2 linked regions of the Phytoactinopolyspora mesophila genome follow. Each later gene encodes a partner of the first gene's protein in a complex. Links are inferred from orthologs where the notes say so. Each region holds a gene or a part of one and is shown in the gene's direction. Other genes may lie near its edges. The genes, in order: dnaB and dnaG.

What was found.
Region 2: the proteins of dnaB (region 1) and dnaG are in contact, whole or in part, in a crystal structure (PDB 2R6A), measured with the Geobacillus stearothermophilus proteins. The link is inferred for Phytoactinopolyspora mesophila from one-to-one orthologs. Residues at the interface, in WP_033016901.1 of Geobacillus stearothermophilus: Ser13, Glu15, Ala16, Gln18, Glu91, Leu92, Asp94, Ala95, Val96, Pro97, Thr98, Ala99, Ala100, Asn101, Tyr104, Tyr105, Ile108; in WP_049624496.1 of Geobacillus stearothermophilus: Lys456, Leu457, Leu458, Pro459, Ala460, Asn463, Ala464, Leu467, Leu535, Leu536, Ile537, Ala538, Gln544, Glu545, Asp548, Tyr549, His552.

The regions. Positions count from the first base shown.
Region 1 is NZ_WLZY01000020.1:9,714-20,389, forward strand. What follows is about bases 7,183-9,978. They hold dnaB (replicative DNA helicase), read left to right. Parts: upstream 7,183-7,797; coding sequence 7,798-9,159; downstream 9,160-9,978. Other genes in these bases: F7O44_RS29130 (MATE family efflux transporter), read right to left, coding at 7,183-7,395; F7O44_RS29140 (alpha/beta fold hydrolase), read right to left, coding at 9,249-9,978. Outside these bases: F7O44_RS29085 (carbamoyltransferase C-terminal domain-containing protein), read left to right, coding at 1-693; F7O44_RS29840 (HD domain-containing protein), read left to right, coding at 697-1,326; F7O44_RS29095 (glycosyltransferase), read left to right, coding at 1,323-2,312; gltX (glutamate--tRNA ligase), read right to left, coding at 2,323-3,738; F7O44_RS29105 (hypothetical protein), read right to left, coding at 3,803-4,069; F7O44_RS29110 (hypothetical protein), read right to left, coding at 4,125-4,577; F7O44_RS29115 (DUF6302 family protein), read right to left, coding at 4,574-4,972; F7O44_RS29120 (DUF6415 family natural product biosynthesis protein), read right to left, coding at 4,969-5,406; F7O44_RS29125 (hypothetical protein), read right to left, coding at 5,538-5,942; more of F7O44_RS29130, read right to left, coding at 6,052-7,182; more of F7O44_RS29140, read right to left, coding at 9,979-10,172; F7O44_RS29145 (TetR/AcrR family transcriptional regulator), read left to right, coding at 10,217-10,676. UniProt on the Escherichia coli protein: The main replicative DNA helicase, it participates in initiation and elongation during chromosome replication. Travels ahead of the DNA replisome, separating dsDNA into templates for DNA synthesis.
Region 2 is NZ_WLZY01000002.1:152,662-168,316, reverse strand. What follows is about bases 7,513-10,402. They hold dnaG (DNA primase), read left to right. Parts: upstream 7,513-7,950; coding sequence 7,951-9,855; downstream 9,856-10,402. Other genes in these bases: F7O44_RS06950 (AMP-dependent synthetase/ligase), read right to left, coding at 9,876-10,402; F7O44_RS06960 (LysE/ArgO family amino acid transporter), read left to right, coding at 7,513-7,884. In the rest of the region: F7O44_RS06995 (sigma-70 family RNA polymerase sigma factor), read right to left, coding at 1-101; F7O44_RS06990 (TetR/AcrR family transcriptional regulator), read right to left, coding at 236-745; F7O44_RS06985 (VOC family protein), read left to right, coding at 799-1,158; F7O44_RS06980 (ABC transporter ATP-binding protein), read right to left, coding at 1,212-1,937; F7O44_RS06975 (ABC transporter permease), read right to left, coding at 1,934-4,618; F7O44_RS06970 (hypothetical protein), read right to left, coding at 4,608-4,775; F7O44_RS06965 (LysR family transcriptional regulator ArgP), read right to left, coding at 6,230-7,159; more of F7O44_RS06960, read left to right, coding at 7,258-7,512; more of F7O44_RS06950, read right to left, coding at 10,403-11,639; F7O44_RS06945 (hypothetical protein), read right to left, coding at 11,705-12,142; F7O44_RS30960 (hypothetical protein), read left to right, coding at 12,214-12,336; F7O44_RS06940 (CBS domain-containing protein), read right to left, coding at 12,464-12,892; ligD (DNA ligase D), read left to right, coding at 13,064-15,511; F7O44_RS06930 (hypothetical protein), read left to right, coding at 15,633-15,655. UniProt on the Escherichia coli protein: RNA polymerase that catalyzes the synthesis of short RNA molecules used as primers for DNA polymerase during DNA replication.

The DNA.
Region 1 (10,676 bases):
AACTACCAGCTCGGCCAGCCCCGCCTGCCTGTCCCGGCGGACGCCGCCTGGGGCCCGGTGCCCGGCGCGCATCGCGCCGAGGCGCCCGCCGGATACCGCCTGATCCGTGGCCTCGGCGACCGGCTCGTGCCCACGGTCGTGCGGCTGCTCGCCGATCACCACGTCGTCGGCTGGGTCCAGGGCCCTCTGGAGTTTGGCCCCCGCGCCCTGGGCCACCGCTCCGTCCTGGCCCACCCGGGCAGCAGCGAGACCCGCCAGAGAATCAATGCGCTCAAGCAGCGCGCCGGCTACCGGCCCTTCGCCCCCGCCGTTCTGGCCGAGCACGCCGCCGACTGGTTCGTCGGCACCGGTGATCCCTTCATGAACCGCGTAGCGGTCACGCGCCATTGCAAGTCCGACCGCATCGGCGCCGTGGTCCACCGCGACGGAACCGCCCGGCTGCAAACCGTGGCCGCCGACCACAGCGCTCTGCGCCCGCTGCTGGAAGCCTTCTACCAGAGCACCGGCCTGCCGCTGCTGCTGAACACCTCCCTCAACCGCAAAGGCGCCCCGATCCTGCGCACTGCCCGGCAGAGCGTCCAGGCCGCCGCAGAACTCGGCCTTGACGCGCTCGCCGTTGGCGACACGCTCCTGCTCGCCGACCGGATCCCGCTGCCGCAAGCCGCCCCGCTGTCCGCTGCCGGAGGGAGGTGACCCGTGCCCATCCCCACCTCGACTGACGCCGTCCTCGCCACGCTCGGCGCCGCCTCCTGGCCCCCTCCAGACCGACGCCAAGCCCGCAGGGCCTCGGCCCTCGCCCTCGCCGCCTACGACGGTCACACCCGTGACCAGGGCACTCCCTACCTCGCCCATCCGCTTGCCGTGGTGACCATCCTGCGCACCGAGCTCCACGTCACCACTCCGCACACGCTGGTGCTGGGTCTCCTGCACGACGCCCTCGAAGTCACGCCGGGCATCGCCGACCGTATCCGGACAGCGCTCGGCGATGACCTGGTGGAGCAGCTGCGCGGCATGATCCCCGACCACCGCCTGAAGCAGCGCGCGAAATGCCCCGGCGACGAAGCCGCCTGGCGCGCCAAGACTCTCCGCCTCGACGACGAGAGCCTGCTCGTGCGGCTGGCGGACCGCATCCACAACCTGCGCGACCTGCAGAACTCACCGGACGTCCGACGCCGCGAACGTTTCCTGGCCGCCCTGGCGGACTTCTATCTGCCCCTTGCCCACGACGCCCGTTCACGCACCGCGCACCTGAACGCCGCACACACCGTGCTGGTCAGCGCCTACGAGTCCTGCCTGGCCCGCGCGGAGGAGGAGGGCCCCACGTGACAAGGGTGATCCACTCCCTCGATCCACACGGCCGCACCGGCGGACGGGCCTACCTCCGGATGCTGCATGACGTGACGGCCGACGAGATCGACTGGCAGACCGTGCCCGACCGCAAGCGCACCTACCGAGTCCGCCGCTGGCGCAAGGTGCGCCACCTCGCCCGGATCACACCGGCCGTGCACGCGCTGCGGCACAGCCCCGGCGCGTTCGTCTGGGACGACCTGAGCCTGCTGCTCTTCACCCCCGAGATGCGCGCCCGCACCATCTTCGTCTTCCACCACTATGAGTCGCTGCAGCACGACTCCCCGCCTGTGGAGGCACTGCTGTGGCGGCGCCTCTTCCAGGTGCTGCCGCAATGCGCCGCCGTGGTCTGCGTCGCGCCGTACTGGGCGCGGTTCCTGCGCGCCCGCGGCATCGACCGAGTTCACGTCATCCACAATGCCTTCGACCTCGCGGAGATCGACCATACCCGCTCCCTGGACCGGCAAGCCTGCCGCGCCGAGTTCGGTCTGCCGCCCGATGTGATCGCCGTCTACGCTGGCAAGGCCGTCCACTGGAAGGGCACTGCCACGGTCGCCGCCGCACTCGGCAGCGACCCGGGAATCCGGGTGATCACCACCGGCAGCAACACCATTGGCTTCCCCGGCGCGCATTTCGACCTCCCCCGAGATCGATATCTACGGCTGCTGCGCGCTTGCGACGTCGGGGTCTTTCACTCGTCGATGCGGGAGGGCTGGAGCCGCTGCGCCGCCGAGGCGTTGCTCGTCGGCATGCCGGCCTTGATCCGCCGTCGGGCCGGTCTCGGGGATCTCGCCCGGCTCACCAGACAGCCGGCGCCGGAACTCGACCGGCTCCCCGAGCAGGTCCGCCGACGAGCGAGCGCCCCGGAAGTCGACACGAAGATCGCCTACGACGCTCTCGCCCGCCTTGACCCCGGCTACTTCGCCACTGCCTGGAACAGGCTCCTGCGCCAGGTCCCGGAGTGATCGTTGCTCGTTACTCGCCCGCCAGGCGCCGCGGCGCGGCATCCAACCGGGCCAGCACGCGCTCACGGCCGAGCACCTCCAGCGACTCGAACAGCGGCAGGCCCACCGTGCGCCCCATCACCGCCACCCGGACCGGTGCCTGAGCCTTACCGAGCTTCAGCCCGTGCTGCGCAGCCACCGCCTCCATGGCAGCCTTCAGCGGTTCAGCCGCCCACTCGGCGCTCTCCAGCGTGGACCGGGCATCGCGCAGCAGCTCGGCGGCGCCCGCCTTCATCGCCTTGTTCCACGAACCTTCATCGAACACTGGCTCGGCCAGGAACAGGAAGTCCACATAGGTCGTGATCTCCGACAGCACCGTCAGCCGCGACTGCGCCAGCGGCGCCACCGAGGCGAAGACCGCCGGGTCGAACGCCTCCGGCGTCCACGGCGCGGCCGGGGCCGTCAGCCACGGCTCACATGCCTGCACGAAAGCCTCCGGCGACAGAGCCCGGATGTACTCGCCGTTGAACGCCGTCAGCTTCTTCACATCGAAGAAGGCCGGTGAGGTGTTGACGTCCTCCACCCGGAAGCGCTGTTCCAGCTCCTCGTACGGCCGGAGCTCCACATCGTCGCCCGGTCCCCAGCCCAGCAGCATCAGGTAGTTCATCATCGCCGCCGGCAGATAGCCGTCGGCGAGATAGTCCTCCAGCGCCACCTTGTCCCGGCGCTTGGACAGCTTCTGCCGCTTCTCGTTGACGATCACCGGCAGATGCGCCCAGGTCGGCGCCTTCGCGCCCAGCGCCTCCCACAGCAGCTGCTGCTTCGGCGTGTTCGACAGGTGCTCCTCGCCCCGGATCACCAGCGTGATGCCTTCGTCCAGGTCATCCACCACGTTCGCCAGCAAGAAGACCGGAGAGCCGTCCCCGCGCGCGATCACGAAGTCCTCGATCGAAGCGTTCGGGAACGCCGGCTTACCGCGCACCAAGTCCACCACGACGGTCTCGCCGTCGTCCGGTGTGCGGAAACGAAGCGCCCGCCCCGGCTCGTACGCCAGACCCCGCTCGCGGCAGAAGCCGTCATACCCCAAGTGCTCCGAGCCGGTCCGTTCCTTCAGCTGCTCGCGGGTGCAGTCGCAGTGGTACGCCTTCCCCGCGGCGGCCAGCTGCGCCGCCGCTTCCCGGTGGCGGTCGGCGTTCCGCGACTGGAAGTACGGCCCCTCGAACGCCGGGTCCTGCTCCGAGATGCCGATGGACGCCAGGGCGCTGATGATCCCGTCGATCCACTCCGGCTGGTTCCGCGCCGCGTCGGTGTCCTCGATCCGGAGAACGAACGTGCCGCCGGACTGCCGGGCCACGGCCCAGTTGTACAGCGCGGAGCGGGCTCCGCCGACATGAAACATGCCGGTGGGCGAGGGTGCGAAACGGACACGGGGAGCGACGGAAGACATGACGCTCAGCTTACCGAGATCAGCGCAGGCGCCGCCGCCGTGAACGAGCGGGCCGCATCGCCGATCACTCCGCATCTTCCGGCGCGAACCGTAGAACGTCGGCCGGAACGGCGCGCAGCGCCCTGGCGAGCCGATGCGCTTCCTCGGGGCTGAAGGCACCGATCGAGATCGAGAACCCCGTGCGGCGGCAGGTGGGGCAGGGGGCGGTGATCGACAGATCGTCCAAGGGCAGCCCGAGCCGTTCGGCCTGGTGAGCGACAGCCCTGGCGGCGTCTTCGGCCTCGGCGCGGTCTCGGTCGTGAACTGGGTCGATGGCGGCATGCGTCGTCATGGCTTCACCTCAAGGAATGTGAACAACGAAGGGTGGTGCTGGTGGCGGCGTGGGGTCACGGGCCGCGCTTGGTTCGACGGCGAACCTCGGTGCCCGTACCAGCTGGGCGGAAAGCAAGCGGCAGCAGGTTGTGCTGCCGCAGGCAGCTGGTGCAGGCGTATGCGGTCACCTCCCGTCCGGACTGGGTGACGTACAGGCCGACCGGGACGAGCGGGCGTTCGCTCGGGCACCACAGGCAGCGGCCTGCCGGGATCTCGTCCAGCCGGATCTGCCGGCCGTCGATCAGGCAGACTTCCGGCGGGCACAGCACCCGGATCACGCTGGTGTCGGCGAACTGGATGGTGAAGCCGCGACGGTGCTGGATGATGGTGGCGATCTGGTGGCGCTTGCCGGCTATCTCGACCACATCGCCGTGCGCGAGCGTCGCGTAGGACACCGGGCCGCTGTCCGGCCCGGTCAGCGGGCGTCCCACACACGAGCGTCCCGGCTGCGCTGCTGGTGGGCTCATCGCGCACCCCCACTCGCCCCCGAGGGCGCGAGAAACGCGGTGATGGCTGCTTCGCGGTAGCCGTAGAACCGGCCACGGGCTGCGTCGCTCTCCTCTGGCGCTGGCTCGCCCCACTCGACGACGTGGCAGGTGTCGGTGTAGGGGGACCAGCGGACCCGTACGTCGGGGAATCCGCGCCGACCGGTCAGGAGGTCGCCGACGGCGACGGCGGTAAGGAGGAGATCGACCGAGAGATAGCCCCCGCGTCGTGGCCCGCCGACGGCGACCGCCAGCAGCGAGACCCGGTGCAGGCGTACCGCCACGCTGTGGTCGAGGACGGTGGGGTCGGCGAGCCGGTCGCGGAAGTACGCGTAGTCGATGGCGCTGGTGGGCGGCAGGAGCCGAGGAGTGTTCACGCCGCCTCCTTGAGACATTTCGCCGCCACGAGGGCCTCCATCAGCTCGTTTGTCACCCAGCCGATGCGCCGCAGATGGTGCGTCGCAACGGCACGATCCCCCGCGACGTCCACGGACCGAAGAACGCGGCCCCGCTGGACCAGGGCGGCCGTTGGGGCGTCACGCTGGTCCGCCTTTGCGGCAACGGCGATAGCCGTCAGCCGCGCGAGATGGCCGCAGAGCCGCTGCACCAACTCGGCAATCTCCGCCTCATCCGGAGTCATGTCGTCGAGGGCAGCGGCGATGTCGTCCAGGACGGCCTCGCCATCCAGGGGCTGCCAGCTCCGGAGCTTGCTCAGCAGCTCGCCGAGAAGTTCAGCGTCCGCCGGCGGTTCCCAGCGGGCGACCGAGATTCGTCGGTCTGAGCAATGCTGGTCGGATGTGGCCGTGCTCATCGGTCCGCCCCGACCACGGGGAGGTCGCACCATGAATGGGGCCCTAACGACAGGACTACTAACCAAACGAGGGACCCTCTGCTCACCGGCGACCGCCGCAGGGTCCGGCGCGGCCCTCTACGCTGCCGGTGTCAACCACCGAGTTGACGAGCCATCGCCCACACACGACGGAGAGCCGATGACCACGCCGAAACTGGGCCCGGCCCGGCGCCTGCAGGCGGGATGGAGCCGAGCGGCGCGAAGGCTTCGACCACGACGATGAAGGCCATCGAGGCGAGAATCGTCACGACGACCGCGAGCAGGAGAAACCAGAAGACCGCACCTTCGGGCCTTGTGTCGGTGCCTTCCTGTGGGATGTCGAACTGGCCCATCATGCCGAGCATGATCAGTGGGCCGACGGAAAGTGCGAATAGACCGGTCAGCAGCAGCCGAACGGGTCCGAGCCGGATACCGAGCAATCGCTGAGCTGCCAGCCCGACGACGAGCGCCGCGATCGCGCCGAAGCCGAGGTAGAACGGCAACGTCAGAACATCCATCGGGCCTTCCCCGTTCGGGCGCTCGGATGGTCTTCATCCGGATGCGCGTCTGTCCGGCGACAGTGTCGCAGGCGGGTGTCTTCGGTGTGGCCCCGACACCCGGTGTGCATCAGCGCACGGAGCCGGTCACCGCCCACGCCCCGCGGCGCTCGCGTAGGTCCAGCGTGATCAGGCGGGCCACGGTCCACAGCCCGATCGCGCCCCATAGTGCGACGATGCCGGCCGTCCCCGAGGGGCTGAGAAACATGACGGCGAACGCTGCCGGTAGGAAGACGACGACCGACAGCACCGAGGCCCAGGCGAGGTAGCGACCGTCTCCCGCGCCGATCAGGACGCCGTCCAGGACGAAGACCCAGCCCGCCAGCGGCTGCAGCAGCGCGGCGACGATCAGCGCAGCCACGAGCAGCGAACGAACCTCTTGGTCCTGGGTGAACAAAGGAGCATAGACCGAGGCCACCGCCAACACCACCACGGTGAGCGCGAAGCCGGTCAACACGCCCCACTGCACCATCCTGCGGGTGACTGAACGGGCTTCATCGATGTTCCCGGCACCGAGGGCGCGTCCGACCAAGGCCTGGGCGGCGATGGCCACCGCGTCGAGGATCAGTGCGAGCAAGGTCCACGTGGTGAAAGCCACCTGGTGAGCGGCCAGTTCGGCAGTGCCCAGGCCGGTGGCGACGACAGTGGTGGTGATCAAAGCCACCCGCATCGCGACGGTGCGGACAATCAACGGCACGCCTGCTCCGAACGAACGGCGTACCCCGGGCCAATGTGGTTTCAGCGACGCGCCGTGTCTGCGCGCGGCCCGGGCGACCACGCGGATGAACACCGCTGCCATCGCCGTCTGCGCGATGACCGTTCCGATGGCCGAGCCGGCGATGCCGAGCTGAAAACCATGAACCAGGATGACATTCAGCACGACGTTCCCGGCAGCGCCCGAGCCGGCCACGTAGAGGGGCGTCCGGGTGTCTTGCAGCCCTCGCAGAACCCCGGTGGCCGCGAGCACGAGCAGCATCGGCGGGATGCCCAGCAGGCTGATTTGCAGGTACGTCTCCGCATGCTCGGCGACCTCGGGAGCCGGGCCGAATCGCTCGACGATCCATGGAGTGAGCGGCCAGCCGACCGCCAGTGTCCCGGCGCCGATCAGAATGGCCAGCCAGCACCCGTCGATGCCGGCGCGCAGTGCTCCCGGTAAGTCGTTCGCCCCTAGCATCCGGGCGACGGCTGCTGTAGTGCCGTAGGCGAGGAAGATCGAGACGTTGACCAGTGTGGACAACACGGCGGCCGCGATGCCGAGGCCGGCCAGTTCGGGCGTCCCTAGCTGGCCGACGATGGCGGAGTCGGCGATCAGGAAGAGCGGTTCGGCGACGAGTGCGCCGAGCGCGGGAAGCGCGAGGCGAAGGATTTCGCCGTCGGCCGGATGCCGGTGGAATGCCGTGGGTCGTCGTTTCATGGCAGTAGCGACGGTATTTGTCGGACCTGACAGACCTGCCGAACGTCTCGGATTCTGAGATGCATGATGACAAATTTCCCGTCCACAGCCGGTGGACGGGCGTTACCGCAGTTAGAACTAGGTCAGCACGCAGAATGGCGGCTTGTGATCCACGACTATCCCCAGGGTTGTCCACACCTGGGGATGATCGTTTCCCGGGGTTGCCAGCGAACGGCCTGAGTCATCCACAAGCAGTGCACAGAGGTTGTGCGTGTCTAGCTTGGACGACCGATGGTGGGCGGCCTACCGTCATAGAACCGGGATCGTTCGGTAGGCGTCCCGCCTGGGAAGTACGGGGACCTTGTCGGGCCTGGGTGGTAGAACGTGTGTATGAATGGGTCGACGGTGTGAGGGGATAAACGGGTGAGCGTCACTGAACTGCCTAGTCGTGACGACGCTCCGGTGGGTGGCCCGGGTCTGACGCCGCCCCAGGACGTCGCCGCGGAGCAGTCGGTGCTCGGTGCCATGCTGTTGTCCAAGGACGCCATCGCCGACGTCGTCGAAGTCCTGCGTGGTGTCGACTTCTACCGACCGGCGCACGAGGTTGTCTATGAGGCGATCCTCGATCTGTACGGCCGCGGCGAGCCGGCGGACGCCGTCATGGTCGCGGCCGTGTTGCAGAAGAGTGGTGATCTGGGCCGAATCGGCGGTGCTCCGTACCTGCATACGCTGGTTTCGTCCGTGCCTTCGGCTGCCAATGCCGGGTACTACGCCAACATTGTCCGCGAGCGTGCCATTCTGCGCCGGCTGGTGGAGGCCGGCACCCGGATTACTCAGATGGGCTACGGGGGCGACGGCGACGCTGACGACATCGTTGACCGTGCACAGGCTGAGGTCTACGCCGTCACCGATCGCCGTGCGTCGGAAGACTACGCGCCGTTGTCCGACATCATGGAGGGCGCGCTCGATGAGATCGAGGCGATCGGTTCTCGCGGCGGTGAGATGGTGGGCGTCCCCACCGGATTCGCCGACGTGGATTCGCTGACCAACGGGCTGCACCCAGGCCAGATGATTATTCTGGCCGCGCGCCCGGCCGTGGGCAAATCTACGCTGGGACTGGATATCGCGAGGGCGGCGTCGATCAAGCATCAGCTGACGTCGGTGATCTTCTCGCTGGAGATGAGCCGGAACGAGATCACCATGCGGCTGTTGTCCGCCGAGGCGAAGGTTCCGTTGCATCACATGCGGGCCGGCCAGATGACTGATGACGACTGGAACCGGATCGCTCGATCCACCGGTGAGGTCTCCAGCGCGCCGCTGTTCATCGACGACTCTCCGAACATGACCATGATGGAGATTCGGGCCAAGTGCCGGCGGCTGAAACAGCGCAACAACCTCCGGCTCGTCATTGTCGACTACCTGCAGCTGATGACCAGCGGCAAGAAGGTCGAAAGCCGGCAGCAGGAGGTCTCCGAGTTCTCGCGGTCGCTGAAGCTGCTGGCGAAAGAGCTGGAAGTGCCCGTCGTCGCCATCTGTCAGCTCAACCGTGGCCCGGAGCAGCGGACAGACAAGAAACCCATGTTGTCCGATCTGCGGGAGTCCGGCTCCCTCGAACAAGATGCCGATATGGTGATGCTCCTTCATCGCGAAGACGCCTACGAGAAAGAATCGCCGCGGGCAGGTGAAGCGGACTTCATCGTGGCCAAGCACCGCAACGGCCCAACAGCTACCATCACCGTCGCCTTCCAGGGGCATTACAGCCGGTTCGTCGACATGGCCCAGTGAGGCATCTTTCCCGGTTATGGTCCAGGCTGCTTTGAGCCGGTGATATACGGCGATCGACTGAGTGGGGTCGTCCGGAGATTTCTCAGGGATCAGTTCAACAGATGGTGGTGGATTGTGTCGGCCGCGTGGCCGACATCGTCGAGCCAGCAGAGGTGGCCGGCGGCGGGCATCATCTCGAGTGTGGCTTTGGGCAGCATGGCGACAAGGCGCCGGGCAACGGATTCGTCGCCGTAAGGATCGTGGTCACCCCAGAGGACGTAGGTGGGGGACTGTACGTGCTCGAGCGTAGCCTCGTCGATGGTGAGCGACGGGTCGAAACCGCGTCGGAATGTTCCCATACGACCCATCGACGTGAGTTCGTTTCGCATGGTGTCAGTGTGCCGCTGCAGCGCGACACACCATTCGATGAAGGGCTGGTGGATCTTGCCGGTCTTGTCCGCCGTCGCGTGCCCGAGCTGGCGGAAGGTGGACCGCATGCTCCGCTCACCGGCTGGCATACGGGTGAACAGCCGCGGCACGCCGGGTAACAGCACGAGCCGGTCGAATCCGGTGATGTGCATTCCGTCGACGAAGCCAGGACAGCCGAGGTGGACGGTGTGGATGACGCGATCGGGGCATGCCGCCGCCGAGAGGATCGCCACGTAGCTGCCGTGCGAGGAGCCAACGACATGTGCGCGATCGATATCGAACCCGTCGAGGACGTCCGCGACGAGGGTCTCGCATTCGCGGCGTATCGCGGGCAGATCGTTGAGCGGGTGTGGGTCGCTCAGCCCGGTGCCGGGCCGATCGATCATCAGGCAGCGAAACTGAGGCAGCTGTGCGGCCAAGTAGGCCCATACGGACCCGGCCGCGCCCGGGCCGCCGTGGATGAACAGCACCGGCGGGCCCTCTCCGGCCTCGAGGACACGGACGTTGACGTCATTTCGAGCCAAGTGGACTCGGTGCTCGATCGGGGTGACGCCCGCGTGGTTCCACAGTGCGCGTTCGGCGTCGCGGTATTGTCGGCTTTCCATGGCTAATCTTGACACAGTGACAAGTTTCTGTCTATAGGGGTGCAATGGAGCGAATTGACGGGCCGCAGAATCGGCGGAGTCGCCGCACGCGCGCGGCGGTACTCGAGGCGGCATGGCAGCTGCTGGAGGAGAGCGGCGCCGAGCAGACCACCATGGGCGCGGTCGCGAAACGTGCCGGGGTTAGTCGACAGGCCCTATACCTACACTTCTCCTCGCGCGCGGAGCTGTTGCTCGCTTTGCACGAGTACGTCGATGAGAAGCTTGACCTGGCTTCGTCTCTCCAACCAGTCCTCGACGCGCCTGATGCCGAAGCGGCGCTCGACGCCTTCTGCGCCCATCTGGCGCACTACCACCCGAAGATCATGGCCGTCGACCTCGCTGTCCTACGCGCGCAAGGCGACGATCCTGATGTTGCCGTGCTCGTCGACCAGGGCGTGGAGATCTGGCACGAGGCCTGTCGGAGCATCGTCCAGCGACTGGCCGATGAGCGTCGGCTGGCGGATC
Region 2 (15,655 bases), on another replicon or contig:
TCAACGTCGGCCGAGGCTCGTCGATGCGCCGCTTGGTGTTGCTCGTCCAGGGGCTTTCTCTGGTGTGGAAAGGCTGTACGCACCGTGGTCGTGAACGCCACCGGCACCACCTCCGGGGGATCGTGCCTCACCAGGCCGTGTCCTAGTCTGCCGTGATTCGCCCAACCTTTCTACCCCTTGACCGGTAGAATATTGGTTCGTCAAGACTTAGGATGTGCCCTCGCACCGAAGGCCCCTAGTCGGCCAGCACAAACTCGAGTGCCTCACGTGCCGAGGTAGACGTGGCGCCGTCGGCGACACTCAGCAACGCTGTCCGCCAAGCAGCCGCCAGCACCAGCGCGGTGGGTCCAGCTCGGTCCGGAAGCAACCCACGCACCGTCAGCTCGACACGGTCCGGGCGCTCCGCCACCGGCGGCTCGCCCACCAGGCGGCACACGTCGAACCGGACGGCGGCGTCGAACGCGACGGTCAACGCAGCCCGCACAGCCGGGCGGCCGGTGCCTCCGGCGCTTTCGGCAGCACCCTCCATCCGATCGCCGATGCGACGCTCGACGTCGTCTCGGACAGTCAGGTACAGGCCGAGTTTCGAACCGAAATGGTGATACAGCGATCCGGTGGTGACACCTGCCTTGGCCGCCAGCTCCCCGACGCTGGCCGTCTCGAAGCCGAACCGCTCGAAATGATGCAGCGCCGACTCGACCAAACGCGCCTTGGCCGAGCCCGGAACCGGAATCCACTCACGCATACCCAAGAGCATAACCCATTGACGTTATGCCGTAATCTGATTATGGTCAGGTCATGGAGCTGACATTCATCTACCAGTCCGTGACCGACCTCCCAGCCGCACTCGCCTTCTACCGCGACGTCCTGGGTCTCGACGAAGCATGGCGCGAGGGCGAGGGCACCGTCGCATTCGAGCTACCGGGCACATCGGTCCAGCTGATGCTGGACGTCCGGCCGGATAGTGACAAGCGGTGGTCATCCGGGCCGTTCTTCGCGGTCAAGGACGTACAGGCGTTCATGAAGGAGCACCCAGATATTCACTGGCTCGGCGAGGCCTTCGATATGCCCGGCGGCAAGTCGACGTCGTTTGTCGACCCGTCCGGGAACGTCGTGCACATCTTCGACCAGAGCGCCGAGGCGGAGACGAGCCCCTGAGCGGTCGCGGGGCGGTTCTGAAGCGCCTCGCAGCCAGCCCACGATGCCGGACGTCAGTCAGTTTCGAGCCTGATGACCGACGTGGCGGACTCCGCGACATGTGGGTCGTGGCTAGCGACGAGTACCGCACCGCCCGCCGAGGCATGTTCGGTCAACATATCGATCACCAAATCGGCGAGGCCTCGGTCCAAACTGGCGGTCGGCTCATCCAAGATCAGCACCGAAGGGTCGTTGATCATGGCACGGGCCAGACATACGCGTTGACGTTCTCCGCTTGACAACGTCGCGGTGGTGGCATCGAGATGGCCGCCCAACGCGAACCCTTCCAACAAGTCTCGCGCCGCTCCCAGCCGGGCGGCAACGGCCGCCCGGCCCTCCGGCATCACAGGAATCAGCACGTTCTCGAGCACAGTCAGATCGCGCACCATGGACGCTGCTTGATCCATGTAGCCGATTCTGGTCCGGCGCATCATGCGGCGCTCGTCGTCGCCCATCTTCTGGATATCGGCTCCCCACCAGGTCACCCTGCCGCTGACTGGTGCGGCCATGGCGGCCGCGACTCGAAGCAGACTCGTCTTTCCAGAACCGCTCCGCCCGAGCAGGCAACAGACGTCTCCAGCGCCCAACGAGAAGCTGAGATCCTCAGCGATGGTGACCTTCGCCCCGTCAGCTCCACGGAAATCGATGGTGAGCCGTTCGGCCACTATGTCTGGGACGGTTCGGACCCGCCTGCCTTCAGCCGTATCGACCCGACTGGACACCCGCGCGCTCCGGTTCATCTTCCACCTCTCGCTTGCCCTACCGGGGACGACATCAAGGCCAACACGGCAGCTACAACGGCGGCCGCGGCCAGGGGCCCGCCAAACCCGACGGCTGTGGCCGCGGAGACGCCGATGGCCACGGCCGTTGTGACGATCACAGCCGCACCGCCGATGATCACGTTCTCCCACGTATCCACGGCCCTGATGCTCGCCCGCGATATGCCGATCCGTTCGAGAACATCTTGATCAGCGGACCGGGAGTCCACCAGGCTGCGGCGCGCCAAGACGGCCATGCAGCCTGCGCTGAAACACCCGACAGCCCCCAAGAGGACCGACCCCAACAGCGTTTCATCGAGCACCGCACCGGCGAGTCGAGTGGCTCCGGCACGATGACGAGCAGCTACGAAGGCACCGACAACACCGGCAGCGCTTGCTCCAAGCACGGCGAAACCCGTCAGCTGGGCGCTTGTGGCGAACGGCGCTCGAAGCACCCGTCTCAACGCGAGATCGGCCGCGCTCATGAGCGGCCGGCTGCGCCACCCCCGACGCCATAGCCGCAACGAGAACGAGAAGCGGACACTGACGAACAGAGCCAGAACAGCCGCGATGGCCACGCTGACGGCTGAGACACGCACCGCGCCATCGCCTCCCCGCGACATGAACGTGACCAGACTCCCCGTCAGGACAAGGGCGACCCCCGGACCCAGCCGGGTGAGGAGCTTGCGCCTGATCTGCGCGTCGGACCACCCGACGGCCTGCAAGACGCCGACTTCGCGGCGCCGGGAATGAGCAGTGAGCAGAGCGGCGATCAGCGCAGCGGCCATGGCCGCACCAAGCCCTACGAACAGGAGCCAGCGTTGAATTCCGGTCATGGCATCGCGAACCGAGATCGTCGCGCCCAGAGTGGTCCAGTCCTGGGTCACCCAACCAAGATCACTGACAGCCGCGCCGTCGCCATCGACGTGGTAATCGGGCACGTAGATCGCCACGGGCTGGGGCGACGAGCCGGCAACTACCGTGGCTGTGAGCCCGAGCTCGGTAATCTGCGCTGCGACATCCGTGACCTCCGCGTACGCCGCAGCGGTGTAGCCATCGACATTACCTACCCGGACTCGGATGGCATCGATGGGTGTATGTCCGCGCAAGGCCGCACCACCCTCGAGATCGGTGAAAGCTCCCGGCTGGCCGGTGATGAAATCAAGCCCTGACAGATTCGCCACGACTTGCTGGTCGGCGGCGTCACCGTCCGGTCCCTTGATGAGCCTCGTCCGCGCTGGGTCGTAGGCGCCCATAGGGACATATGACACGCTCGTGTCGTCGACTACGAGGTCGTCTTCGGAGAACGTACCGACCGGCCCGGGAAAAGCACCGTCGAATCCGTCGCCATCCACCTCTCGGGGCAGCCGATATGCCTGGCTCAGCCCGACATCCGAGTCGATTCCGTGCTCGGATTGGCGATCGATCAAGCCGTCGGGGCCGACGGCGCCCTGAGGCTCCACCACAAAGCCCGGCGTCTGGTCCAAGGGCTCCGGTACTTCATGGGCCCTATAGGCCGGTCTCCCGACCAGCGCCGGCTGGAGCTGTGTCGCCGGAGCTGACGCCGCCCACTCTTCAGGGTCGGCGTTCACGCTCTCCGGCCAGGTAAAGCTCAACGTCGGGGTGGAGAACGGCACGACGAGATCACTGACGTCCTCTGACCAAGCCCGCCACGCACTGAATGCCGAGTCCTCAGTCAGCTCCCTGAGTCTGCCAGAGCCTGGGGGCGACTCGAGTGCCGCATCTTCCGCCAGTTCGATTTCGACTTCGATCCGCAACGCCGAAGCGGCGCCAAGGGGACTGCTGTTGACCACCAGCGGAACAACATCCTGGCCGCTCAGCTCCGGATCGTCCATTGCCACACGGATGTCCAGCGATTGCACGAGATACCTATCCGCGTCGATGCTTTCGAGTATCTCTTCGGCCGCACCCGCCGTTCGATTCTCCGGCACGCTCCGCAGCGCGTCGAGGAACTCGGCGCCACCAAGCAGTTGTTGCTCAGCCTCGGCATCGACGGCAATCACACCCGAGCCGAACTCTGGCAGCATCCCCAGCGGCACAAGATAGCCTTTGTCAGTGATCATCGGGCTGAAGCCGTGCGGCTCGCCTGCTGCCGATTCGAGGTAATCAGCCTGGCCCGGTTCACCGACATCCTCCCGAGCACTCAAGTAAACATGACCCCGCGAGCGCGAGACCTCCACTGTCCCGCCCGGCTCATCACGCACGAGGGTTGAGGTGATGCGCGCAAGCAACGCCCCGTCCTCGATGTCGCTCACTCCAGCCGCGGGGTCATCGGCGACCTCGAGGGTCGGCGTCGTTGAGACGCCGCGCAGTAAACCGACGAATCCGATTGGAGCCGCCACCTCGACTCCATCGATCGCGCGGATTGACTCGAGGTCGTCTGCCGCGATCGCACTTTCGCCCGCCATGGACACAAAATTCGCCTCGACGAAACCGTCCGTGTCTCCACCGAAATCGTTCTCCGCCGACGTCACCAGGATGTCGTATGCACCGCGCCAGTTCTCGTCCAGCAGTGCCTCGACACGCGCTTCAACCTGCTCGCGCGCAAGCGTGGCCCCCAGTAAGCCAACAACGAGAACAACAGATACGAGCGCGAATATCCGCTCCCGGCGGAAGGGTCCACGGACACGGCTAGCCAACACGCGCGGCCTCACCCTCGGCGGTCGATGTCGCACCCGGCGCGATCAGCGGCACGCTGAAGCTCCACGCCATGTTGTCCTCGAGAACGCCGAGGCGCTCCCACCCGAGCCAGCCCGTTCGGTGATGGTGATCGTGTGCCTGCGGGTCGTGTCCCTGCACGTATGAAGACGAAACAGACCGGCCAAGACTTTTGACCGTCGTTGAACTCGACACGAAGTCGGCGCAACCCGGCACATGACACTGGAACTCCACACGGTATGGACCCTGTTCACCCCACGCTGCGCCGATTCCGCGCATCTGACCTGAGTTGAGAGTGGCATCTGGAGAAATAGTCACGCCGCCGCGCCGACACTGACAGCTCCACCCATCAAGAATATCGAAGCGCATATCGACATGGCCTCAATCCGACCAAGAAACCTAGGCACGATAGGTCTTCTCATCACACTCCCTTCACGCCGGCCGGGAATCTAGAAAGTCGCAAGCCGGAATTCCTGCTTGCAGTCCGGCACTCACGCCCGTGGGTCAGTAATCAAAACTTGACCATCTCTGGACTGAAGCGCTCATGCCAAGAAGAGACTACTATCCCTGCCTGACAACGATCTTTCACACGAAAAATAGATACAACCTGAGCCACGTGAGCCCTACCTGTCCCCTCCCGTATCACCCACATGTTCGCAATCTCATTGTTTCTCATACCGAGTGCGAGCTAAAGCGCCACTTCACGTTGACGCGCAGTGAGGGCGTCGATCAGCTCCGCGATCGGAGGAACGTCTCCACCCTCACCTACTGCGGCCCTCACCGTATTGGCGCATACGAAACATCGTGTCAACAGATACCCACCAGCCCCTCGTCCCCTCACTTCCGCGGAGACTAACAAACCAGTCAACGCTTCACAAGGGGCCGTCACCATTGTCACCACCTGCCAGCCGCAGTTCGCTCAGCATACGCCCCCACTCAGCTATTCCACTTCTGACCTGCATCGATTGTCCTTCGAATGGCGATGTGGCACAGCATGTTCCTCAGCGCCGTTAACTCGATCGACGCTTGCGGGCCTTTACGTTGACTCACATGCACGCCGCTCCCCCTCGCCAGGTGGTCCTAGACCTCGCCGAAGCACTACCGCCCGAAACAGGGCTCTCGGTGATAGAAATCGTGTGCGTACGAGTGGAGTCGCTGCATGTATGCAGCTGTACTGAGCGGCTTAGACTCGAGATCGTTGTTGAACGTGACGAAAAGTCAACACACCCAGGAACGTTGCACCGGAAAGCCACTGCGTATGGACCGACATTTCCCCATGAGGCCGAAATAGTTCTGGACTGCCCTGAATTGAGCACTCGATCGGGTGAGATGTCTGCTTGCGCGGCACTCGAAGTAAGCGCACTGCCTGTCAGCAACAACGAAGCGCACGTTACAGCCACGCTAGCCCGGCCAACGAATCTAGCGACGAATCCTATCCGCATGACAATCCCTCCGCTGCAGCCATACCAACAACTCAAGAACACGATCAACATAACCTAAGAGCTCGTGTTGGTGAATTGGCGTTTGCGCCTATAATTCTGACCGCCATGGCACTCGCCTCGAACAAGCCGCGCCAGCGCAGCAAAACAATCCAGTCAACGGCCTTGACCCGCGTGCTCTTTGTTTGCGTCCTGATTCAAGAGCCCCAAGCCGCGCGCTTTGACCACGTCCGTCAAGGCAGCCAACGCGGCCGATTCGAGGCGCCAGCGCTGCCAATAGAGCGGCACGTCCAGCGGGTGACCCGGCCGGATCTCGATCAACTCGCCCGCGTCGATCGCGGGCCGGGCCATCTGTTCCGGAACCATGCCCCACCCCAGGCCGAGCCGCGCGGCCTCCACGAAGCCCCATGAGGACGGCAGATACGTCACCGGAGGGTCGGCGTTCCGCTGAAGCAGCCCGCGCAGAAACCGGTGCTGGAGACCGTCCTTGCGGTTGAACACCAGCATCGGCGCCGAAGCCAAAGCCCCCGGCATCTTCTCGCTTTCCAGATGACGACGCCTGAACTCCGGTGAGGCCACCGCCAGGTACCGCATCGCGCCCAGTGCCTCGGCCCGGCAGCCTTGCACCACCTTCGCTTCGGCCGTCACTGCCGCCATCACCGTCCCGTCCCGCAGCAGGGCGATCGAATGGTCCTGGTCCTCCTGCCGGATGTCGAACGTCATCGCCTGTTCGGCAGGGAGATCGGCCAACGCCGGCAAGAACCAGGTGGCGAGCGAATCCGCATTAACCGCCACCGGCATCCGCAAGGGCGCCCGGGCGCCTGGTAACTCACCCATGAGCTCACTCAGTGCCTCGCTCTCGAGCACGGAGACCTGACCGGCCAGCCGGACGAGAATCTGCCCCGCCTCGGTCGGCCTGCTCGGCCGGCTGCGCTGCACGAGGACCTGACCAACACTGGCCTCGAGTGCTTTGATGCGCTGACTCACCGCCGACGGCGTGACGTGCAGGCGGCGCGCCGCCGCTTCGAAACTGCCTTCGTCGACCACCGCCGCAAAGGCCGCCAGCTGATCGGCGTCGAGCCTCATGGTCTGATCCGCATCGAGCCTGACGATGAAGTATCGCTAATCCTCATGAAGAAAGTTTAGCTGGACTCAGGAAACAGTCCGACCTAGCGTCGGCTGTTGTGCTGGAAACCACTGGACTCTCCACGGCCGCGTCGAGCATCGCTATCGGATTCGTCACCGGCGTGTCATTGATCATCGCCATCGGTGCCCAGAACGCGTTCGTCCTGCGGCAGGGACTTCGCCGGGAACATGTTCTGCCCATCGTCCTGGTGTGCGCGGCGGCCGACGCCGCGCTGATCAGTGCGGGCATCGCCGGGCTCGGTGCCGTCATCAGCGCATACCCGGCTGCCGTGGACATCACCCGGTACGCCGGTGCCGCTTTCGTCGCCGGATACGGCGTGCTGGCAGCGCGACGGGCCGCGCGCCCGCAGGCCATGACCCCGAGCGACCACGCACCGGCCACACTCAAGGCAGTGCTCCTGACCTGCCTGGCGTTCACGTTTCTCAACCCGCATGTCTATCTGGACACCGTGGTCCTACTCGGATCGATCGGCAACCAGCACGGCGACGGCCGGTGGATGTTCGGCATCGGCGCGGTGCTCGGCAGCTTCGCGTGGTTCTTCGCCTTGGGCTACGGCGCCGGAAGGCTCAGCACCTTCTTCGCCAGACCCGCATCGTGGCGGGTCCTCGACGCCTTGATCGCCGCGGTCATGTTCGCCCTGGCCGCCGGTCTCCTGTTCAGTTGAGTCCGTCAGGGAATTGGGAAGGGGCGACGACGGCGGAGCACCGGAGCCGTCTAATAGACTCGCCGCGTGGCTGGCCGGATCCGTGACGAAGACATCGCCGCGGTACGCGAACGAGCGCGTATCGACGAGATCGTCTCGCAGTACGTCACCCTCCGTCCGTCAGGAGGCGGCTCGCTCAAGGGCCTGTGCCCGTTCCACGACGAGAAGACACCGTCGTTCAACGTGCGCCCCCAGGTCAACCTCTTCCACTGCTTCGGTTGCGGTGAGGGCGGCGACGTCATCTCGTTCTTGCAGAAACACGAGCACCTCTCGTTCACCGAAGCCGTCGAACGCCTGGCCGACAAGGTCGGCGTCCAGCTCCGGTACGAAGAAACCGGTAGCGGCCGGGCCGGCCCGCGGCAGAACCGCGAGGAACGCACCCGGCTGATCGAGGCGCATCGCCTGGCCACGGAGTTCTACGCCGAGCAACTCACCACCTCACCGGAAGCAGCCACCGGGCGCCAGTTTCTCGACGAGCGCGGCTTCGACCGCGAGGCGGCCGAGAAGTTCGGTGTCGGCTATGCCCCGAAAGGCGGCGAGGTGCTGCGCAAACACCTGCTGCAGAAGGGGTTCACCGACCATGAGCTCGTCACCGCGGGGTTGGTCGCGCAAGGGCGCAGCACGCCCTACGACCGGTTTCGCGGCCGTCTCCTGTGGCCCATCCACGATCTCCTGGGCGATGTCGTCGGGTTCGGAGCACGCAGGCTGTTCGACGACGACCGCATCGAAGCCAAGTATTTGAACACGCCTGAGACCACCATCTACAAGAAGAGCCACCTGCTTTACGGTGTCCACTTCGCCAAGCGCGACATCGCCCGCAGCTCACAGGCCGTCGTCGTCGAGGGCTACACCGATGTCATGGCCTGTCACCTGGCCGGGGTGCCGACCGCCGTCGCCACCTGCGGCACGGCATTCGGTGAAGACCACGTGCGCATCCTGCGCCGTCTCCTGCGCGACCAGGACGAGTATCGCGGCCGGGTCATCTTCACCTTCGACGGCGACGAGGCCGGCAAGAAGGCCGCCATCCGGGCGTTCGAGGGTGACCAGCGCTTCGTCGGCCAGACCTATGTCGCGATCGAACCCAACGGCCTCGACCCGTGTGATCTCCGGCAACAGTCGGGTGATGCGTCTGTGCGCGAGCTCATCGCACGGCACCGCCCGCTGTTCGAGTTCGCTATCCGCACCATGGTGGACGAGTTCGACCTCGACCACGCCGAGGGCCGCACCCAGGCACTCGAGAAAGCCGTGCCCCAGGTGGCCAGGATCCGCGACCGTGCGTTGCGTGACGAGTACGCCCGGCGCCTCGCCGGATGGGTCGGGGCACCGGACGAACTATCGGTTGTGCGCCGCGTCCGAGCCGCGGCCGGAGCACCCGACAAACCGGCTCGGCGGCCTTCTGTGGCTCAAGAACCCCGGCAAGCCCAGCAGATGATCGGTGTGCCGGATCACGGCAGCGCCGATCCGCAGAGCATCGCGCTGGAACGCGAAGTCCTACGGGTGGCGGTGCAGCGGCCCGCCCTGGCCGGGCCCGCGTTCGACGCGATCGAGCCGGAGGCTTTCCTGTCACCGGTGTTCCGTTCTATACGGCAGACGCTGGCGGCCGCCGGCGGGTGCGCCACCCAGGGCGGTGGGGCAGCCTGGATGGAAGCACTGCTCAGCAATGCTCCCGACGATGTCACCCGGCATGTCCTTTCCGAACTCGCGGTCGAGGCGATTCCGACCGACGAAGCCGGCGTTCCGCGGTACGTGGAGTCAGTGGTGCTGCGCCTCACCGAGATCTGGGTCTCGCGCCGGCTGGTCAGTCTCAAAGCACGTCTCCAACGCACTGACCCCTCCAGCGAGGTCCAGCTGTACAACAAACTCTTCGGTGAGCTAATGACGCTAGAGGCGCACCGCCGCGACCTTCGCGACCGCGGCGTCGGAGGCGCCTGAGCCACGCCTCGCACGGCGACTCACGCAGCGTAGATCGAGTCGATCTCGTCGGCGAAATGCTCGGCGATGTCGCGTCTGCGTAGTTTCATCGTCGGTGTCAGTTCGCCGTCCCGTTCGGTGAACTCCCGGTCCAGAATCACGAACTCCCGGATCGACTCAGCCCGCGACACCTTCTGGTTGGCCTCGTCGATCGCCTGCTGCACCTCGGCCCGCACTGTCTCGTCTTCTTTCAGCGCGGACGTGTCGTCCGGCAGATCATGCTTCTTCGCGAACGAACGCGCCTCGTCCTCGTCCAGGGTGACCAGCGCCGCGACGAACCGCTTCTGGTCGCCCACCAGCATCGCCTGGGAGACGAGCTCATGGCTGGAAATGGCGTTCTCCAGCGGAGCCGGTGCGATGTTCTTACCGGATGCGGTGACAATAAGCTCCTTCTTCCGTTCGCGTACGAACAGGAAACCATCGTCGTCCAGTTCGCCCAGGTCGCCGGTGCGGAACCACTCACCATCGAAGTCCTCGTCGTTGCGCCCGTCCTCGTGGAAGTACCGTTCGAAGACGTTGCGGCCCTTGACCAGGATCTCGCCGTCGTCGATGCGGACCTCGACCCCGGGCAGCGGACGGCCGACCGAGCCGACGCGGACGGCATCCGGCACATTCACCGTGGCCGGCGCGGTCGTCTCGGTGAGCCCGTACCCTTCGAAGATCGGAACACCGGCACCGCGATAGAAGTGGGCGAGATCAGTCGACAGCGGCGCTCCGCCCGACACACAGTATCGGACGTGCCCACCGAGCGCGTTGCGCAGCTTGGCGTAGACCAGGCGGTCCGCCACGGCCCGCCTGGCCCGTAGCACCGGTCCCGGTCGTTCGGCCATCGACGTGGCCTGAGCGGTGGAGACAGCGGCGTTGAACATCGCCTTCTTCACCGGCCCACTCGCCTGCCGGCGCGCCGCCTCGAAGACCTTCTCGAACACTCGCGGCACCCCGAGCAACAGCGTCGGCTGGAAGGAGCGAATGTCGTCGCGCGGATCCTGCGGCGATTCCGGGAAACCGACGGTCACGTTCGAGTCGAGACAGACGAACTGGATCAGCCGCGCGAAGATGTGCGCCAGCGGCAGGAACTGCAGCAGTGATCCGCCTTGGCCGAGCACGTCGTCGAGGTAATCACGGGTCTGCCGGATCGTCCACGCCACGTTTCCGTGGGTGAGCACACATCCCTTCGGATCGCCGGTGGTACCGGATGTGTACACGATGGTCGCGACGTCGTCGGTGGTCAGGGCGTCTCGTCGGCGGTCGGCCTCATCGTGTTCGGCTGCCCCGCCGCGGCGGCGCAACCCGTCGAGATCGCCGTCGTCGATCACGACGATCTCGGCATCGCTCACCTCCCGGACGCGGTCGGCCAGGTCGGAGTCCGCCACGATCACCAGCCGCGCGCCCGCGTCGGAAAGGATGCCGCGGACCTGGTCGGCGGAGCTGGTGTCGTAGAGCGGCACGGTGATGGCCCCGGCCGCCAGAATCCCGAGGTCAGCGAGTGTCCACTCCACGCGGGTGGGGCTCATCAAACCGACCCGATCGCCGGACTCCACCCCGGCAGCCACCAGGCCGGCGGCCAGCGAGCGCACGTTCTCCACGAGATCGCTCCAGGTCATCTCGTTCCAGCCCTGGTCCGCCGGGCTCTTCAAGATGACCTGATCGGATCGCTCTTCGGCCTGCGCCCACAGTCTCGCCAACGCGTGCTCGCGCGAGCCGATCTCGGCCGGCTCCGGACCTTTGACATGCGTGAGGCTCATGACGTCCTCCTACCCCGCTGCGCGAACTGAATTCTGGGAGCTCGTTCGAGAACGGGCCGTCCCGGTCACGATTCGTCGATGTAGGTTCTCGGGTCGGACTGATCCGGGCGGTCGGCAAGCCACCGATCCATCGCTTCCGGGTCACGTCGCTCCATTTCGTCCAGCAAAGCCTGACGCAGCCGCACATGCGAACTGATCGACGCCGGAAGATAGGCGGACCGTACAGCTCGGCTCGAGTTCTCCCAGAGCCGGCACAGATCCTCATTCGACATTGTGTGCAGAATCGGTTCAATGACCTCCGCCGGCTGCCCCGCCAATTCGTTCACCTGAGGTGTGCTCAACCGCCGCGGCTGCTGCCGCAGTAGCCGCACCACCAGCCACCCGATCAGACCCGCGACCACGGGGAACCAGCCGAGCATGACCGTGAACACGAGCGCGAGGGGCGCGAGCAGAGGAACCCAGACCCACCAGGGGACGCGGTCGAGTGGGTTGCCCAGGGACATGATGACCACCTCCTATTGTCTCATTCCGATACCCCCGGCTGAGCCCTTCACACCGGCAATCGGGCGAAACCATGACGAATGACAACAGGGAACTCTCCGTGGTCGAGGCGCTGACAACAGTGCAGCGCACCGGGCCATGCCCGCCGGGTGTTGGCGCGACGGCCCGGCGGGTACTGCCTGTGGGCAGCATCTGACACGGAGGGACACGCACCCAGCCGATGACAGCTGAGGCAACCGGCGATCGGCCTTTCGTCGAACCGGCCGCTGGTAGGGGCACCAGGCCCGGCCGACACCGGCAGAGCGGGCCTAGGGCCAGGCAGCTCAGGAGTTCGGAGCCGTCATACTGATATCGGCCAGCGCGGAACGCCGGTCCTGATCCACAGCAAGGTCGCCGATAGAGACGATCCCGGTCAGTTGCCCACCATCCACGACGGGTAGCCGCCGCATTGCGTGGGTACGCATCAACCGGATCGCTTCGTCGATGTCGGCGTCCGCGTTCACAGTCACCAGTTCACGACTACATATATCGCCAACAGTGGTGTTTCTGGGGTCACCGCCGGCGTCCCCCGCGAGAGCGCGCACCACGATGTCGCGGTCGGTGACCACACCCATCAAGCCTGTCGAATCGGTCACCAGCACGTCACCGATACCCTCGTCACGCATGATCTGCGCCACCTGGCTGATCGGCGCACCGGCCTCGACCGTCGTCGGGCCGCCGGTCATCACCTCACGGATGGTCTTCGCAGCCATGGCACCTCCTCGTCTCGGTCTGTTCAACACCTCTCGCCACCGCTTACCCACTGTCGCAACGGCTAATCGACGCTCACGACATCCTCATACGCAGTGGTCACACGTGCTGGCCGACACTCCGCGAAACGGCTGGACGTACGCCGCACGGCGATTTCGGGTAAGAACTAGAGCATGCCTCCGCCCGAGAAGCTGAGCGAGTACAACCGGAAGCGCTCTTTCGACAAGACCCCCGAGCCACGCGGCGACGACGAACCTGAGCAGGGCGGCAACCGGTTCGTCATCCAGGAGCACCATGCCCGGCGGCTGCATTGGGATCTGCGCCTCGAGCGTGACGGCGTTCTTGTGTCGTGGGCGCTCCCACGCGGGCTGCCAGACGATCCCAAGCAGAACCGGCTGGCGGTTCACACCGAGGACCATCCGCTCGAATACCTCACCTTCGAGGGCGAGATCCCGGCCGGCGAGTACGGCGGCGGCACCATGACAGTGTGGGACCACGGCACGTACGAAGCGGAGAAGTTCAGAGACTCCGAGGTGATCGTCCGTCTACACGGCAAGCGCGCCCGGGGCAAGTTCGCGCTCTTCCCCATCGGCAAGGACGCCGACAGCAAGGACTGGCTGATCCACCGGATGGACCCGCCGGATGCCGGACAGGATCCGTCGCCCGAGGCGATCGAACCGATGAAAGCGACACTGTCCGAGCTTCCTCCCGACGACGAGGCGTGGGGCTACGAGATCAAGTGGGACGGCATCCGCGCGCTGGCCTACAGCGAGCCGGGCAAGCTGCGCCTAGTGAACCGCAACGGCCGCGACGTCACTCAGCAATACCCCGAAATCGGCTCGCTGGTCCGTCATCTCGGCGCGCACCGCGTGGTGCTCGACGGTGAACTGGTCGCTTTCGACGGCAACCGGCCGAGTTTCGAGAAGCTGCAGCCCCGCCTCCAGCTGACTGACGAGGCGGTGATTCGCCAGCGCCGCCGCGAAATACCGGTCACCTACGTGATCTTCGACCTGCTGTATCTGGACGGGCGTTCGTTGATGCGGCTGAGTTACCAAGAGCGCCGTCGTGAGCTCGAAGCACTCGGTTTGGAAGGCGCCAGCTGGCACGTCCCGCCTACTCACCAAGGTGACGGCTCGGTCTTGCTGGAGGCCAGCCGGGCGCAGGGCCTCGAAGGCATCATCGCCAAGCGGCTGACCAGCACGTACCAGCCCGGCCGGCGCAGCCGCGATTGGCTGAAGGTGAAGAACGTGCGACGCCAAGAGGTAGTGATCGGCGGCTGGACCGCTGGCAAAGGTCAACGCAAGAGCGAGCTCGGGGCGCTGCTGACCGGGTACTACGAAGACGACGGCACAACGCTGCGTTATGCCGGCAAGGTCGGCACCGGCTTCAACGCCAAGACCTTGCGGATGCTCCGGGAGCGGCTGGAACCGCTGCGGCGCGCGGACAGCCCGTTCACCGGCCGGCAGCCGCAGACGAAGGACACCGTCTTCGTCGAGCCGCAACTCGTCTGCGAGGTCGGCTTCGCCGAATGGACCGACTCCGGGACCATGCGGCACCCCACCTACCGCGGACTTCGGGACGACAAGCCCGCCACCGAAGTGGTGCGGGAGCTTCCCGAACCCGCTCCCGACAAGGCGGACGACTCCGCCGCCGAGGAATCCGCCGACGCCGCCCCATCCCATACCGCGGACGAGGCCCCGGAGGAACTGACCGAGGGACAGGTCGACATCGAGGGCCGCAGGCTGAAGCTGTCCAATCTCGGCAAGGTGCTCTACCCGAAGACCGGGACGACGAAGGGCGAGGTCATCGAGTACTACCGCGCGCTCGCCCCGGCCCTGATCCCGCATCTGGACGGGCGCCCGCTGACCATGAAGCGCTACCCCAACGGCGTCGACAGCGAGTTCTTCTACGAGAAACAGGCTCCGCAGGGGCATCCGGACTGGATCACCACCGCGCCGATCTGGAGTGAGAGCAACCAGCGCACCGTGAACTACGTCGTCATCGACAGCTTGCCGACGCTCATGTGGGCAGCCAACCTGGCCGATCTGGAGATGCACACGATGCTCGCGCGTGCCGACGACGTCGAGCGGCCCACCATGATCGTGTTCGACCTCGACCCCGGCGAAGGCGCCGGCCTGACCGAATGCTCCCGAGTCGCGCTCTGGATCCGCGACCTGCTCGGGCACGTCGGTCTCGAAGCACTCGTGAAGTCGTCCGGCTCGAAGGGCCTGCACCTCGCCGTGCCGCTCAACACCACCGTGACGTATGACGAGACCAAACCGTTCGCCCACGCCGTGGCCCAGCTCGTCGAACAGCAGCATCCCGACACCGTGATCTCACGCATGACCAAGGCGCGACGACGCGGGAAGGTGTTCGTCGACTGGAGCCAGAACAGCCGGCACAAGACCACGGTGGCGCCATTCTCGCTACGCGCAGGTGAGAATCCGACGGTATCCACGCCGCTCGCCTGGGACGAGGTGTCGGCGGTTGCCGACGGCTCCGCCGAGCCCGGCACGCTCCTGCTGGATGCCGTTCAGGTCCTGGAACGGCTGGATGAGCGCGCGGAGTTGTTCCAGCCGCTCCTCGACCGTGTGCAGGAGCTGCCCGACCTCGGAATTTGACCCGCATCTCCTCGGTGAACCGGGGTCCGGCGCCCGGGACAACCTTCAGCAATCGCCGCCCACCAGCGCATTTGCGCCAAATCCCGTCATGTAGCGCAGTGGCGTCGTACGCTTGTACGTGTTGTATCTCCGGTTCGGGGTATC